Regions from separate parts of the Leclercia sp. G3L genome, predicted to be linked through region 3. Evidence: predicted binding sites of a transcription regulator. Region 3 holds the regulator's gene; each other region holds the start of a gene.

The links. The regulator PurR, encoded in region 3, represses purine synthesis genes. The targets are predictions, from matches to a motif close to CANGCAAACGTTTGCNTG.
Region 1: the regulator PurR is predicted to act here: its motif matches at 2,606-2,623, upstream of galS (HTH-type transcriptional regulator GalS).
Region 2: the regulator PurR is predicted to act here: its motif matches at 2,403-2,420, upstream of LRS40_RS06410 (NCS2 family protein).

What each region holds. Positions count from the first base shown of each region.
Region 1 covers NZ_CP088265.1:2,729,823-2,735,335, forward strand. The annotation lists gene LRS40_RS14385 (YbfB/YjiJ family MFS transporter) at 1-615, shown strand, start outside; gene folE (GTP cyclohydrolase I FolE) at 733-1,401, shown strand; gene yeiB (DUF418 domain-containing protein YeiB) at 1,419-2,576, shown strand; gene galS (HTH-type transcriptional regulator GalS) at 2,732-3,754, shown strand; gene mglB (galactose/glucose ABC transporter substrate-binding protein MglB) at 4,049-5,047, shown strand; gene mglA (galactose/methyl galactoside ABC transporter ATP-binding protein MglA) at 5,119-5,513, shown strand, end outside.
Region 2 covers NZ_CP088265.1:1,063,208-1,068,720, forward strand. The annotation lists gene recG (ATP-dependent DNA helicase RecG) at 1-1,044, shown strand, start outside; gene gltS (sodium/glutamate symporter) at 1,045-2,247, opposite strand; gene LRS40_RS06410 (NCS2 family protein) at 2,472-3,863, shown strand; gene LRS40_RS06415 (AsmA family protein) at 3,982-5,513, shown strand, end outside.
Region 3 covers NZ_CP088265.1:3,942,860-3,948,372, forward strand. The annotation lists gene sodB (superoxide dismutase [Fe]) at 120-701, shown strand; gene LRS40_RS20375 (MFS transporter) at 737-1,903, opposite strand; gene LRS40_RS20380 (YnhF family membrane protein) at 2,068-2,157, opposite strand; gene purR (HTH-type transcriptional repressor PurR) at 2,453-3,478, shown strand; gene punR (DNA-binding transcriptional activator PunR) at 3,475-4,407, opposite strand; gene punC (purine nucleoside transporter PunC) at 4,523-5,513, shown strand, end outside.

The sequences.
Region 1 (5,513 bases), 1.2 Mb from region 3:
CTGGTGGCCCGCTACCTGCCGCGGGCCGGGCAGCTGCATCGTCCGGGCACCACGCCGGAGCCGCTGACGCTGACCCGCGATCTGCGTCGTCTGGTCTGGAGCTACAGCCTCGCCGGGTTTGGCTACATCCTCCCGGCGACATTTTTGTCGCAGATGGCGGCGCTGCGCTTTCCCGGCAGCGCGTTTGCCCAGTTTGTCTGGCCGGTGTTCGGCGTCGCCTCGGTGCTGGGCATTGCGCTAAGTATCGCCCTGCGCCATGTCTCTACCACCCATCGCAGGCTGGCGCTGGTGCTCTGGCTGCAGGCGGTGGGGGTGATTGCCGCCTGGCTGATGCCGGGGATGGCCGGTCTGGTGACCGGTGCGCTGCTGGTGGGCGGCGGATTTTTATGTGCGGTCCAGCTCTCGTTGCTCTACGGGCGTGAACTGGCACCGAATCACACGCGTTATATGGCCGGGTTACTGACGACCGGCTATGCGGTCGGGCAGTTGATTGGCCCGATGACCTCGGCGCTGTCGAGCTGGCTCACCCACCAGCTGGAGCCCGCTCTGGGCCTTGCTGGTATCGCCCTTTTCGTGGCGGGTGGGCTGGTCTGGCAGCGTCAGGTTGAAAGGTAACGGCAATTGGAATAATTATCGCGGTGAATACTGGATTATGCTCGCCGCCTCGCGCACAATGAGTGCACATTTTGCCCCACGGAGGGCAGAAGAGCACCGCACCTGCAGGAGAAAAGAATGTCATCAATGAGTAAAGAAGCAGCTCTCGTCCACGAAGCGCTGGTCGCACACGGTCTCGAAACCCCGCTGCGTCCGCCGGTTCAGGATCTGGACAACGAAACGCGTAAACGTCTTATTTCCGGGCATATGACCGAAATCATGCAGCTGCTGAATCTCGATTTGAGCGATGACAGTCTGATGGAGACCCCACGTCGCATCGCCAAAATGTATGTCGATGAGATTTTCTCCGGGCTTGATTACGCTAATTTCCCGAAAATCACCGTCATCGAAAACAAAATGAAGGTAGATGAGATGGTGACGGTGCGTGATATCACCCTGACCAGCACCTGTGAACACCACTTTGTGACCATCGACGGCAAAGCGACCGTGGCCTATATTCCGAAAGACTCGGTGATTGGCCTGTCGAAGATTAACCGTATCGTGCAGTTCTTTGCCCAGCGTCCGCAGGTGCAGGAGCGTTTAACCCAGCAGATCCTCATCGCGCTGCAAACGCTGCTTGGCACCAACAACGTGGCGGTTTCCATTGACGCGGTGCATTACTGCGTGAAAGCGCGCGGCATTCGTGATGCCACCAGCGCCACCACGACCACCTCGCTAGGCGGCCTGTTTAAATCAAGCCAGAACACCCGTCAGGAGTTCCTGCGCGCCGTACGTCACCACAACTGATCATCAGGGCAGGATACATGGAAAGAAATGTCACGCTGGATTTCGTTCGTGGCGTCGCTATTCTGGGTATTCTGCTGCTCAATATCAGCGGCTTCGGTCTGCCGAAAGCCGCTTACCTCAATCCCGCCTGGTATGGCGATATTACCCTCAGTGATGCCTGGACATGGGCGGTGCTGGATCTCTTCGCCCAGGTCAAATTCCTCACCCTGTTTGCCCTGCTGTTCGGCGCCGGACTTCAGCTACTGCTGAAGCGCGGAAAGCGCTGGATCCAGGCCCGCCTCTCGCTGCTGGTGCTGCTCGGGTTTATTCACGGGCTGCTGTTCTGGGACGGTGACATTCTGCTGGCCTACGGGCTGGTGGGGCTGATCTGCTGGCGCATCATCCGCGATGCCCACGATGTCAAAAACCTCTTTAATACCGGGGTGGTGCTTTTTCTCATCGGCGTTGCCATCCTGCTGCTACTGGGGGTTATCTCGGGCGGCTCTACCAATCGTTCCTGGGTGCCGGATGCGGCCAGTCTCCAGTATGAGCAGTACTGGAAACTGGGCGGCGGAATGGAGGCCATCAGCAACCGGGCCGATATGATTGGCAACAGCCTGCTGGCGCTTGGAGCGCAGTACGGCTGGCAGCTGGCGGGGATGATGCTGATCGGCGCCGCGCTGATGCGTACCGGCTGGCTGAAAGGCGAGTTTAGCCTGCGTCACTATCGGCGTACCGGGCTGTGGCTGGTGCTGGCCGGTTTGGCGATTAATCTCCCGGCGGTGATCGCCCAGTGGTATCTGAACTGGGATTACCGCTGGTGTGCGTTTCTGTTACAGGCACCGCGCGAACTTAGCGCGCCGCTGCAGACGATAGGCTATGCCGCGCTGATGTATGGCTTCTGGCCGCAGCTCTGTCGTTTCCGGCTGGTGATGGCGGTGGCCTGCGTGGGGCGGATGGCGCTTAGCAACTATCTTCTCCAGACCCTTATCTGCACGACCCTGTTCTATCAGTTAGGCCTGTTTATGCATTTTGATCGCCTGCAGCTGCTGGGTTTTGTCCTGCCAGTCTGGCTGGTGAACATCCTGTTCTCGGTTTTCTGGCTGCGCCATTTCCGCCAGGGGCCGCTGGAATGGCTGTGGCGGCAATTGACCGCACGTGCTGCAGGGGTTTCATTAAGTAATACATCCGGATAACGATCTGGATCACAATCATTAACAAAACGGATGTAACCGTTTTCATCCTTGTGAGCTTCTTCACGTAGTCCTCCCTTTCTCGCTGCCAGAATAGTCACCTTGCTAAACACAGGGGGTGTCTGTGAGTTGCTGCAATCTAAATAAGGATGGTGAATATGATCACCATTCGTGACGTCGCGCGTCAGGCGGGCGTTTCTGTCGCCACCGTTTCCCGGGTTCTCAATAACAGCGCGCTGGTCAGTCCGGAGACCCGCGAGTGCGTGATGAAAGCCGTCACGGCGCTCGGCTACCGGCCGAACGCCAACGCCCAGGCGCTGGCGACCCAGGTCAGCGACACCATCGGCGTGGTGGTGATGGACGTGTCGGATGCCTTCTTTGGCGCACTGGTGAAAGCCGTGGACATGGTTGCCCAGGAGCACCAGAAAAATGTGCTGATCGGTAACAGCTATCACGAGGCGGAAAAAGAGCGTAATGCCATTGAGGTGTTGATCCGTCAGCGCTGTAACGCCCTGATTGTCCACTCAAAAGCCTTAAGCGATGAGGAGCTGTCTTCTCTGATGGAGCAGATCCCCGGCATGGTGCTGATCAACCGCATCGTGCCTGGCTATGCCCACCGCTGCGTCTGCCTTGATAACGTCAGCGGAGCGATGATGGCGACGCGGATGCTGGTGAACAACGGACATCAGCGCATCGGCTATCTTGCGTCAAGCCACCGCATTGAGGATGACGAAATGCGTCGTGAAGGCTGGCAGAAAGCGTTGCTGGAGCAGGGCATTACCGCATCGGACAGCTGGATTGGTACAGGCGCGCCTGACATGCAGGGCGGAGAGGCGGCCATGGTGGAGCTGCTCGGGCGCAACCTGCAGCTGACCGCCGTCTTTGCCTACAACGATAGCATGGCCGCAGGCGCGCTAACGGCGCTGAAGGACAACGGCATTGCGGTGCCACAGCATCTGTCATTGATTGGTTTCGATGATATTCCGATTGCCCGTTACACGGACCCTCAGCTGACCACGGTGCGCTACCCTATTGCCTCTATGGCACGGCTGGCCACGGAGCTGGCGTTGCAGGGGGCCGCAGGGAAACTGGATATCACCGCAACACACTGTTTTATGCCGACTTTAGTGCGTCGTCACTCGGTAGCCCTGCGGCAAATTGTGGCACCGATCACTAACTAATAATTCGCCGTGATGTAACCGTTTTCAATTTGTGAGTAAATTCACAGTAAGTTAACAATGCGCTGTCTATGATGTCAGCGTTTTAGTGACTGAAACGCTATGTAACGGTGAATAATCACTTTCACTATAGCCAGGGCACATTAAACATCCAAAAAAACGCATTCTGGAGCGTTACCGACCAAGGAAGATAGAAATTTTATAAGTGGACTTCGGCCGGCATTAACGTTTCATTAACATTTGCCCGCCGATCGTTATTCACACGAACTACCCTGCATAAAAAAAACCGGAGATATCATGAATAAGAAGGTGTTGACTCTGTCTGCTGTTATGGCAAGCATGCTTTTTGGTGCAACCGCGCACGCTGCAGATAGCCGTATTGGTGTGACTATCTATAAATACGACGACAACTTTATGTCTGTTGTGCGTAAAGCCATCGAGAAAGAGGGTAAATCAGCTCCAGAAGTGCAGCTGCTGATGAATGACTCCCAGAATGACCAGTCAAAACAGAACGACCAGATCGACGTACTGCTGGCAAAAGGCGTGAAAGCACTGGCAATCAACCTTGTTGACCCGGCGGCTGCAGGCACCGTTATTGAGAAAGCGCGTGGCCAGAATGTGCCAGTGGTGTTCTTCAACAAAGAACCTTCCCGTAAAGCGCTGGATAGCTACGACAAAGCCTTCTACGTGGGCACCGACTCCAAAGAATCCGGCATCATTCAGGGCGACCTGATTGCTAAACACTGGGCTGCTAACCCGAACTGGGATCTGAACAAAGACGGTCAGGTTCAGTTTGTGCTGCTGAAAGGCGAGCCAGGCCACCCGGATGCTGAAGCACGTACCACTTACGTGATCAAAGAGCTGAACGACAAGGGCCTGAAAACCCAGCAGCTGGCATTAGATACCGCCATGTGGGACACCGCACAGGCGAAAGACAAGATGGACGCATGGCTGTCTGGCCCGAACGCTAACAAAATCGAAGTGGTTATCGCCAACAACGATGCGATGGCAATGGGTGCTGTAGAAGCCCTGAAAGCACACAACAAATCCTCTATCCCGGTATTTGGCGTGGATGCTCTGCCAGAAGCGCTGGCCCTGGTTAAATCTGGCGCAATGGCCGGTACCGTGCTGAACGATGCCAACAACCAGGCGAAAGCCACCTTCGACCTGGCGAAAAACCTGGCAGAAGGCAAAGGCGCAGCTGACGGCACCAACTGGAAAATCGACAACAAAGTTGTTCGCGTACCGTACGTTGGCGTAGATCAGGAAAACCTGGCGCAGTTCACCGGTAAATAAGTTAAAGCATTCCACTGGGCGCAGTTTCTGCGCCCTTTTATCACGCGACGCGAGGCCGAGAAGGTATAATTATGGTCAGCACAACGACTCAGTCGTCCGGTGAATACTTGTTGGAAATGAGCGGTATCAACAAGTCGTTTCCCGGGGTTAAAGCACTGGATAATGTTAATTTAAAAGTACGGCCTCACTCCATTCACGCCTTAATGGGTGAAAACGGTGCGGGTAAATCAACATTATTGAAATGCTTATTTGGGATCTATCAAAAAGATTCTGGCAGCATTCTTTTTCAGGGGAAAGAGATCGATTTCCATTCCGCCAAAGAGGCACTGGAAAACGGTATTTCGATGGTTCACCAGGAACTTAACCTGGTACTTCAGCGTTCTGTTATGGACAATATGTGGTTGGGGCGTTATCCGACCAAAGGCGTATTTGTCGATCAGGACAAAATGTATCGCGACACCAAAGC
Region 2 (5,513 bases), 1.9 Mb from region 3:
GTTGAAGTGGGCTGGCTGGCCGGGAAGCAAAAAGGCAAGGCGCGACAGGCGCAGCAGGAGGCCATCGCCAGCGGTCAGGTGCAGATGATTGTCGGCACCCACGCCATCTTCCAGGAGCAGGTGCAGTTCCACGGCCTGGCGCTGGTGATCATTGATGAACAGCACCGTTTCGGCGTACATCAGCGGCTGGCGCTGTGGGAGAAAGGGCTCCAGCAGGGGTACCATCCGCACCAGCTGATCATGACCGCAACGCCGATCCCGCGTACCCTGGCGATGACCGCCTATGCCGATCTCGATACCTCCACTATCGACGAGCTGCCCCCGGGCCGTACGCCGGTGACCACCGTCGCCATTCCGGACACGCGCCGCAGCGACATCATCGATCGGGTGCGCAACGCCTGCCAGGAAGGCCGCCAGGCCTACTGGGTCTGTACCCTGATTGAGGAGTCGGATCTGCTGGAAGCCCAGGCGGCGGAAGCCACCTGGGAAGAGTTAAAGCTGGCCCTGCCGGAGCTGAACGTCGGGCTGGTGCATGGCCGCATGAAGCCTGCCGAGAAGCAGGCGGTGATGCAATCCTTCAAGCAGGGCGATCTGCATCTGCTGATCGCCACCACGGTGATTGAAGTGGGGGTGGATGTACCAAATGCCAGCCTGATGATCATCGAAAACCCGGAACGTCTGGGTCTGGCGCAGCTCCACCAGCTGCGCGGCCGCGTAGGACGTGGCGCGGTGGCCTCGCACTGCGTGCTGCTCTATAAAGCTCCGCTGTCCAAAACCGCCCAGAAGCGTTTACAGGTTTTACGCGACAGCAACGACGGCTTTGTGATTGCGCAACAGGATCTGGAGATCCGTGGCCCGGGAGAGCTGCTCGGCACCCGCCAGACCGGTAACGCCGAGTTTAAAGTGGCCGATTTGCTGCGCGATCAGGGTATGATCCCTGAAGTACAGCGTCTGGCACGCCATATCCATGACCGCTACCCCGACCAGGCGGCAGCGTTAATCGAGCGCTGGATGCCCGAGACCGAACGATACTCGAACGCCTGATCAGCCAAACATCGGCAGCATCAGATAGAGTTTGATCACCAGCGCATTGACGATATCAATAAAGAACGCCCCCACCATCGGCACCACCAGAAACGCCATATGTGACGGACCGAAACGCTCGGTGATGGCCTGCATGTTGGCGATGGCCGTCGGCGTTGCCCCCAGACCAAAGCCGCAATGTCCGGCTGCAAGCACCGCCGCGTCGTAGTTTTTGCCCATCAACCGCCAGGTGACGAACATCGCATACAGCGCCATAAACAGAGCTTGCACGACCAGAATAACCAGCATCGGCAGCGCCAGCGAGGCCAGTTCCCACAGCTTAAGGCTCATCAGCGCCATCGCCAGGAACAGCGAGAGGCAGACGTTGCCCAGCACCGATACCGCACGTTCAAAGACGCGATAAAAACCTATCAGGGCCAGGCCATTGCTGAGGAGCACCCCCACAAACAGCACGCAGACAAAGGTTGGCAGCTCCAGCGCGGACCCCGCCAGCAGTTGCGCAATCACCTTGCCCGCCGTCAGACAGATGGCGATAAGCGCTATGGTTTCGATCAGCACCAGGGAAGTGATCATGCGTCCAACGTCCGGCTTTTCGAACGCCGACGGCACCGCTTCATCTTCCGGGCAGCCGTTCGGGGTGGCGGAGTGTTTTACAAGATAGCGCGCCACCGGCCCGCCAATCAGGCCGCCCAGCACCAGGCCAAAGGTGGCGCAGGCCATCGCCACTTCGGTGGCATTCTGGAAGCCATAGCGCTCAACAAACAGCTTACTCCAGGCCGCACCGGTGCCGTGCCCACCGGAAAGGGTAATCGAGCCGGCCAGCAGACCCATCAGCGGATCCAGCCCCAGCAGGGAAGCCATACCGATACCGATGGCGTTCTGCATCACCAGCAGCCCGACCACCACAATTAAGAACACGCCCAGCACTTTGCCGCCTGCCCGCAGGCTGGCGAGGTTAGCGTTCAGGCCGATGGTGGCGAAAAAGGCCAGCATCAGCGGGTCTTTTAGCGACATATCAAAGTTTATTTCCCAGCCCATGCTTTTTTTCAGCACCAGCAGCGCAACGGCAGCCAGCAGTCCGCCCGCGACGGGCTCCGGGATGGTGTATTTTCTGAAAAGGGGGACACTGTGAACCAGTTTACGGCCAAGCAGTAAAACCAGCGTTGCCGCAACGAGGGTCGACAACGTATCGAGATGAATCATAGTGGGCTCCTTATATGGCACGTGCTCCATCAACATGCGCGTTTTCCTGAACCGATTGCGCGACTTAAGCGCAATCGGGAGCAGGAGTGTAATGAACTTTGCCCTGGCGTGACAGAAAAGCCGTAATAAGCGGCGGGATTTCTCTGTGATTTTTGCGAGCAATCGTTTGCTTTTCTCATCCACTCGGCTAAAATGCCCGCTTTTCTTCCTGGGGATCGCAGCAGATGTCCGTTAACGCCGTTGAACAGCAAGATGCGCAACCGATTGCGCAGCCGCATAACAGTGAACTGATTTACCGTCTTGAAGACCGTCCACCGCTGGCGCAGACCTTGTTCGCCGCCTGTCAGCATCTGCTGGCGATGTTTGTGGCCGTCATCACCCCTGCCCTGCTGATCTGCCAGGCGCTCGGCTTACCGGCGCAGGACACCCAGCACATCATCAGCATGTCGCTGTTTGCTTCAGGCGTAGCCTCCATCATTCAGATTAAAGCCTGGGGTCCGGTAGGTTCCGGCCTGCTGTCGATTCAGGGCACCAGCTTTAACTTTGTGGCTCCGCTGATCATGGGCGGTACGGCGCTGAAAACCGGCGGCGCGGATGTGCCGACGATGATGGCGGCGCTGTTCGGCACCCTGATGCTGGCAAGCTGCACCGAGATGGTCATCTCCCGCGTGCTGCACCTGGCGCGCCGCATTATTACCCCGCTGGTCTCCGGCGTGGTGGTGATGATTATCGGCCTGTCGCTGATTCAGGTGGGCCTGACCTCTATCGGCGGCGGCTACGCCGCAATGGCCGACCACACCTTCGGCGCCCCGAAAAACCTGCTGCTGGCGGGCGTGGTGCTGGCAATCATTATTCTGCTCAACCGTCAGCGTAACCCGTACCTGCGCGTCGCCTCGCTGGTGATCGCCATGGCGGCAGGCTACCTGGCCGCCTGGGCGATGGGTATGCTGCCGCAGTCCAGCGCCGCGACCGACAGCCCGCTGATCGTGGTCCCGACGCCGCTCTACTACGGCCTGGGTATCGACTGGAACCTGCTCCTGCCGCTGATGCTGGTGTTTATGATCACCTCTCTGGAAACCATCGGGGATATCACCGCCACCTCCGACGTCTCTGAGCAGCCGGTCTCTGGCCCGCTGTACATGAAGCGCCTCAAGGGTGGTGTGCTGGCTAACGGTCTGAACTCCTTTGTCTCCGGCGTGTTCAACACCTTCCCGAACTCCTGCTTCGGTCAAAACAACGGCGTGATCCAGTTGACCGGCGTGGCCAGCCGCTACGTGGGCTTTGTGGTAGCGTTGATGCTGATCGTGCTCGGTCTGTTCCCGGCGGTCAGTGGCTTTGTGCAGCACATTCCTGAGCCGGTGCTCGGCGGCGCAACGCTGGTGATGTTCGGTACCATCGCGGCATCGGGCGTGCGTATCGTCTCCCGCGAGCCGCTGAACCGCCGCGCTATCATGATCATCGCCCTGTCGCTGGCGGTCGGTCTGGGCGTGTCTCAGCAGCCGCTGATCCTGCAGTTTGCCCCGGACTGGGTGAAAAACCTGCTCTCCTCCGGCATCGCTGCCGGCGGGATCACCGCTATCGTTCTGAACCTGATTTTCCCGCCAGAAAAGAACTGATCCCTTTCACGGCAGCAGGCAACTGCTGCCGTAACCCAGAATTCCGCCCTTCCCGCCTTGAGCATTGCGCATAAATCGTGCATAACTCCTTTATGTACGTTTTACGTGATGGAAGACCATGAAATTTATTGGAAAGCTTCTCGTCGGTATTCTGGCCGTTGTGCTTATTGCGATCCTCGCGCTCTATATCCTTGTTCAGACCCGCTGGGGCGCGGCGCAGGTCAGCAGCTGGATCACGGTAAACACCGACTACGAACTCAATTTTGACCTGATGGATCATCGTTTCTCTTCGCCCACGCACCTGGTGCTGAAAAACGTCACCTTCGGGCGCGACGGTCAACCCGCGACTCTGGTCGCGAAGATGGTGGATATCGGCGTGAGCAGCCGACAGCTCACCGATCCGCTGCACATGGATACCATCACCCTGTTTGACGGCACGCTGAACCTCTCCCCGCAGACGGCACCTCTTCCCTTCCAGGCCGATCGCCTGCTGCTGAACAACATGGCGTTTAACAGCCCGAATACCGCGTGGGATCTGAGCGCACAGAAGGTCACCGGCGGCGTGCGCCCCTGGAATCCTGAAGCGGGCAACGTGCTGGGTAAAAAAGCCAACATCCAGATTAGCGCCGGGTCGCTGACGCTGAACGGCGTCCCGGCCAGCAACGTGCTGATCGAGGGCGAGCTGACCGACAAAGAGGTGATCCTGATCACCATCGGTGCCGACATGGCGCGGGGCTCGCTCACCGGCACCGCGCGTCGCGACGCCAACGGCGGCTGGAAGGTGGACAACATGCGCCTGAACGACATCCGCCTGCAGAGCGATAAATCGCTGTCTGACTTCTTTGCCCCCATCACCACCCTGCCGTCGTTGCAGATTGGCCGCCTGGACGTAACCGACGCCCGCCTTCAGGGGCCGGACTGGGCGGTTACCGATCTCGACTTAAGCTTGCGCAACCTGACCCTGAGCCAGGGCGACTGGCAGAGCGAGGATGGCCGCCTGTCGATGAACGCCAGCGAATATATCTACGGCTCGGTGCATCTGTTCGACCCGATCCTCAATGCGGAATTCTCTCCGCAAGGGATCGCCCTGCGCCAGTTCACCTCGCGCTGGGAAGGCGGGATGGTGCGCACCTCCGGCAACTGGTTGCGCAGCGGGAAAGCGCTGGTACTGGATGATGTCGCCGTCGCCGGGCTGGAATACACCCTGCCGGAGAACTGGAAAACGCAGTGGATGGAGACCCTGCCGGAATGGCTGCACAGCGTCACGCTGCGTAAATTTGGCCTGAGCCGTAACCTGGTGATCGACGTGGACACCGCTTTCCCCTGGCAGATCACCGCCCTCGACGGCTATGGCACCAACCTGCAGCTGGCGAAAGATCGCCAGTGGGGCGTATGGGCGGGCACCGCCACCCTGAACGGCGCGGCCGCCACCTTTAACCGCGTGGACGTGCGTCGTCCTTCGCTGTCGCTTACGGCTAACGCCTCGACCATTGCCATCAATGAGCTGAGCGCCTTTACCGAAAAAGGGATTCTGGAAGCGAAGGCCAGCGTTTCGCAGACGCCGGTGCGGCAGACCACCATCAACCTGACCGGACGCGGTGTGCCGTTAAACGTGATCCAGCAGTGGGGCTGGCCGGCATTGCCGGTGAC
Region 3 (5,513 bases):
CCTGCCCCGCCGGTACGCCTGCGGGGTAAGTTCCTCTTTTGCATAATCTTTCAATTTGCTACTCTATCCCTTCATTCAGTAGGGCTATTGAATGGATCACTATAATAAGGAGAGAAGCAATGTCGTTTGAATTACCTGCATTACCGTATGCAAAAGACGCCCTGGCCCCGCACATCTCTGCGGAGACCCTGGAGTACCACTACGGCAAACACCACCAGACCTATGTCACCAACCTGAACAACCTGATCGGCGGTACCGCCTTTGAAGGGAAAACCCTGGAAGAGATCGTACGCACGTCAGAAGGCGGCGTGTTTAATAACGCCGCTCAGGTGTGGAACCATACCTTCTACTGGCACTGCCTGGCGCCCAATGCCGGCGGCGAACCGACGGGTGAACTGGCGGCAGCCATTACTGCTGCGTTCGGCAGCTTTGCGGAATTTAAAGCGAAGTTTACCGATGCGGCGGTGAAGAACTTTGGCGCAGGCTGGACCTGGCTGGTAAAAGAGGCCGACGGCAAACTGGCGATCGTCTCTACGTCTAATGCGGGAACGCCGTTAACCACCCGCGCTATTCCGCTACTGACCGTCGACGTCTGGGAACATGCGTATTACATCGATTACCGTAATGCGCGCCCGAATTACCTCGAGCATTTCTGGGCGCTGGTAAACTGGGAATTTGTGGCGAAGAACTTCGCGGCATAATAAAAACGCCGAAGGGAACTCCTTCGGCGTTATTTTTATTCGGTAGCGCAAACCGGCTCGGGTTGTTTTCGTTCCGAGGCAAAGACCAGAATAAGCCCCAGGCCTGCAATAATGGCCCCCATCACCGGAACAAAGCTGTAGCCCATCCCGCTGGAAATGACCGCCCCACCGGCCGCCGCCCCCAGCGCATTCCCGAGGTTAAAGGCACCAATATTCACCGACGACGATAACCCCGGCGCATCGCTGGCCACGCGCATGACGCGCATCTGCAAAGGCGGTACCACCGCAAAGGTCGCCATGCCCCACACCACCATCGCCACGGCCGCGCCCACTTCATTACGCGCCAGCCACGGAATAGCCAGCATGATGACGATCAGCAGGAGTAAAAAGCCTTTCAGGGTGCCGCTCACGGATTTGTCCGCCAGCTTGCCGCCCAGGTAGTTGCCAATGGAAAAACCGACGCCAATCAGCACCAGCATGGCGGTGATAAAGGCCGGAGTCGCCTGGTTGATGTCATGCAGCACCGGGGCAATGTAGGTATAGAGGGTGAACATCGCCCCGGCTCCGAGGACGGTAGTCAGCAAGGCAGACAGCACCTGCGGACGCAGCAGCACCGCCAGCTCTTTGCGCACCTCCGGTTTTTCGCCCGCCCCGCCAGCCGGCAGGGAGAAGAACAACGCAATCATCGAAACCACGCCCAGCAGCGCGGTCGCCAGGAAGGACATCCGCCAGCCAATCGCTTCGCCCATCCAGGTTGCGGCCGGCACCCCACCGATATTGGCGATGGTGAGGCCCATAAACATGGTGGCGACAGCGCTGGCCTGCTTATGCTTCGGCACCACGCTGGCGGCGACTACCGACCCGAGGCCAAAGAAGGCGCCGTGGTTCAGGCTGGTCAGAATACGCGACAGCATCAGGGTGGTGTAATCCGGCGAGAGCGCCGACAGGACGTTACCGACGGTAAAGATCGCCATCAGGAAGATCAGCGCATTGCGACGCCCGCGATGGGACAGCAACAGGGTCATCAGCGGCGCACCCACCATCACGCCGATGGCGTAGGCGCTGATCAGCATGCCCGCAGCGGGAATAGAGACATCTACCCCCCGGGCAATAACCGGTAGCAGGCCCATCGGGGAAAATTCGGTTGTGCCGATACCAAAGGCGCCAATGGCCAGGGCCAGCAGCGGAAAATTGATTCTCATACTTCAACTCCAGACACCGTGTCGTCAGGCGACACAGAACAATGAAGGCGAAAGCATGACACCAATCACAAAAAATGAGAAGTTAACAATTTGGCAAAAGATTTTTGCAGGGCGCGTAACAATCAGCGGAAGGAACGAGGGAGAGCTGACCTCTCCCGCATCAATCAGTGCAGTGCCGCCGTCAGACCGCTGGCAACAATCAGACTCAGAACAATAATGGTGGTAATCAGCGAAAACTTAAGATCGGTACTCATCAATTTTTCTCCTTTTAATCACCCTATTAAGAGTGAGCCTGCTCATTTTTACACAGTTCAGGGTAAAAATCTTGCTGGATTTAGATTGATATCGGTTTTTGCTCTTCCCCTTTTGGCCAAGATAAGACAAAATTCCACGCTAAATTTATTAGCGTACCGGCCATTGACCCCCTCCTGACGTCCTGTGTCGTTTTCCCGGCGTACCGCAATTCAAATTGCGCAATTAGGGCGAGTGAAGGCAAACGTTTACCTATTGGTTTTTCAGGAGCTTAGATATGGTCTGGAGTGACATCTGATGGCAACAATTAAAGACGTGGCGAAACGCGCAAACGTTTCCACTACAACCGTATCACATGTTATTAACAAAACCCGCTTTGTTGCGGAAGAGACCCGCAACAACGTCTGGGCGGCCATTAAAGAGCTGCACTACTCTCCCAGCGCCGTGGCCCGCAGTCTGAAGGTGAATCACACCAAATCGATCGGCCTGCTGGCGACCAGCAGCGAAGCGCCCTATTTCGCAGAAATTATTGAAGCAGTAGAGAAGAACTGCTTCCAGAAAGGCTACACCCTGATCCTCGGCAACGCCTGGAACAGCCTCGAAAAACAGCGGGCCTATCTGTCGATGATGGCGCAGAAGCGCGTCGACGGTCTGCTGGTGATGTGTTCCGAATACCCGGAATCCCTGCTCACCATGCTGGAAGAGTACCGCAATATTCCAATGGTAGTGATGGACTGGGGCGAAGCGAAGGCCGACTTTACCGACTCGGTAATCGATAACGCCTTCGAAGGCGGCTACATGGCCGGTCGTTATCTGATTGAACGCGGCCACCGTGAAATCGGCGTGATCCCCGGAGCGCTGGAGCGCAACACCGGGGCCGGGCGTCTGGCGGGCTTTATGAAAGCGATGGAAGAGGCGTTAATCACGGTGCCGGAAAACTGGATCGTGCAGGGCGACTTTGAGCCGGAGTCCGGCTACCGCGCCATGCAGCAGATCCTCTCCCAGAGCCCGCGTCCGACCGCCATCTTCTGCGGCGGGGATATTATGGCAATGGGTGCACTCTGTGCCGCCGATGAGATGGGCCTGCGCGTCCCGCAGGACGTTTCGCTGATCGGGTATGATAACGTGCGCAACGCCCGCTTCTTTACCCCGGCGCTGACCACCATTCACCAGCCGAAAGATTCGCTGGGTGAGACCGCCTTCAACATGCTGCTGGACCGCATCGTCAACAAGCGTGAAGAGTCCCAGTCCATTGAGGTGCATCCGCGCCTGATTGAACGCCGTTCCGTCGCGGACGGACCGTTCCGCGACTACCGCCGTTAATCCTCTCCGGGAGTCAGTACCTCTGGCTCCCGCAGCCACTCCCGGTTCATCGTTTCACTGTCTCCCAGATAATCCAGCAGCCAGGCCAGGGCCGGTGACATATCGTTTTGTTGCCAGGTCAGGCAGCACGCCGCATCCGGGAAGGGATTTTCCAGCGACAGCGCCACCCATTTGCCGCTGTCGATCCACGGACGGGCAAAGTGCACCGGCACCATCCCCACGCACAGCCCGGCCGAGAGGCAGGTGGCTGACGATTCCCAGTCCGGGGTGACGATCCGCCGCTGGTTATCCAGCAGCCAGGTGATGCGTTTCGGCAGCGAGCGGGAAGTGTCTTCGCGCACCAGCGAGGGCCAGTTGCGCAGGGTATCATCGCTGAGCGGCCCTTCCATGGCGGCCAGCGGATGATGGCTGGCGACCACGCAGATCCAGCTCAGCGTACCCATATCGCGAAACGCATAGCGCCCCCCGACCGGGATCGCCTGGGTGGCGCCGATCGCCATTTCCACCCTGCCGTCCGCCAGCGCGTCCCAGACGCCGTTAAAGACCTCCTGGGACACCCGCAGCTCGACGTCCGAAAAGTGGCGGTAAAAATCGACAATCATCTGTCGGGTACGCTCGGGGCGGACGATATTGTCCACCGCAATGGAGATATGTCCGCGCCAGCCGTTGGCAATCTGCTGGCACTGTTCGCGGGTGATCTGCATTTTTTTGATAACAGACCGTCCCTCTTTCAGAAACCACATCCCGGCAGGGGTAAGCTCCACGTCACGGTGACGCCGCTCAAACAGCGGCACCGCCAGCCACTCTTCCAGTTGACGCACGGTGTAGCTGATGGCGGACGGAACGCGATGCAACTCCTGCGCGGCTCCGCTGAAGCTGCCGTTACGGGCGACGGCATCCACCACTTCAAGAGAATATTCTGACCACATTTTCTGCCTGCAAAATTTTTGAATGCAACCGCCAAATATTAGCGTTTCACAAGCGGGTTTGCACTCCCTACACTCAGCGGCTACCCAAACCTGCGCCCAAACGGAGAATAGAACAATGACACCCGGGAAAGGATTTTTAGTCTGGCTCGGCGGCTTAAGCGTGCTGGGCTTCCTCGCCACCGATATGTACCTGCCTGCCTTCTCGATCATGCAGGAGGATCTGCAAACCCCGGCGGCGGCCATCAGCGCCAGCCTGAGCCTGTTCCTGGCGGGCTTTGCCTTTGCCCAGCTGCTGTGGGGACCGATGTCCGACCGCTTCGGCCGTAAGCCGGTACTGCTGGCAGGGTTAGCCATTTTCGCCCTCGGCTGCCTCGGTATGCTGTGGGTCCGGGATGCCACCTGGCTGCTGGTGCTGCGCTTTATCCAGGCGGTGGGGGTTTGTGCCGCAGCGGTCACGTGGCAGGCGCTGGTAACCGACTACTATCCGGCTTCGCGCACTAACCGTATTTTTGCCACCATCATGCCGCTGGTCGGACTCTCTCCGGCGCTGGCGCCGCTGCTCGGCAGTTGGATCCTTGCCCACTTCAGCTGGCAGGCGATTTTTGCAGTGCTGTTTGTTATCACCCTGGTGCTGATGATCCCGGCTTTCAGCCTGAAGCCAGCGGCAGTGAAAAATGAACAACCTAAACAACGCGTCACCTTTTTATCGCTGTTACGTTCGCGCACCTACCGCGGCAATGTGCTGATTTACGCCGCCTGCTCTGCGAGCTTCTTCGCCTGGCTGACCGGCTCGCCGTTTATCCTCAGCGATATGGGTTACAGCCCGGCGGCGATCGGCCTGAGCTACGTGCCGCAGACCATCGCCTTCCTGATTGGTGGCTATGGCTGCCGTGCCGCGCTGCAGAAATGGCAGGGTCACCAGATGCTGCCGTGGCTGCTGGGCCTGTTTGCCCTCAGCGTGATCGCCACCTGGGCCGTTGGGTTTATCCCTGGCGTGGGCCTGGTTGAGCTGCTGATCCCCTTCTGCCTGATGGCGGTGGCAAACGGCGCGATCTACCCGATTGTGGTGGCGCAGGCCCTGCGTCCCTTCCCGCAGGCGACCGGCA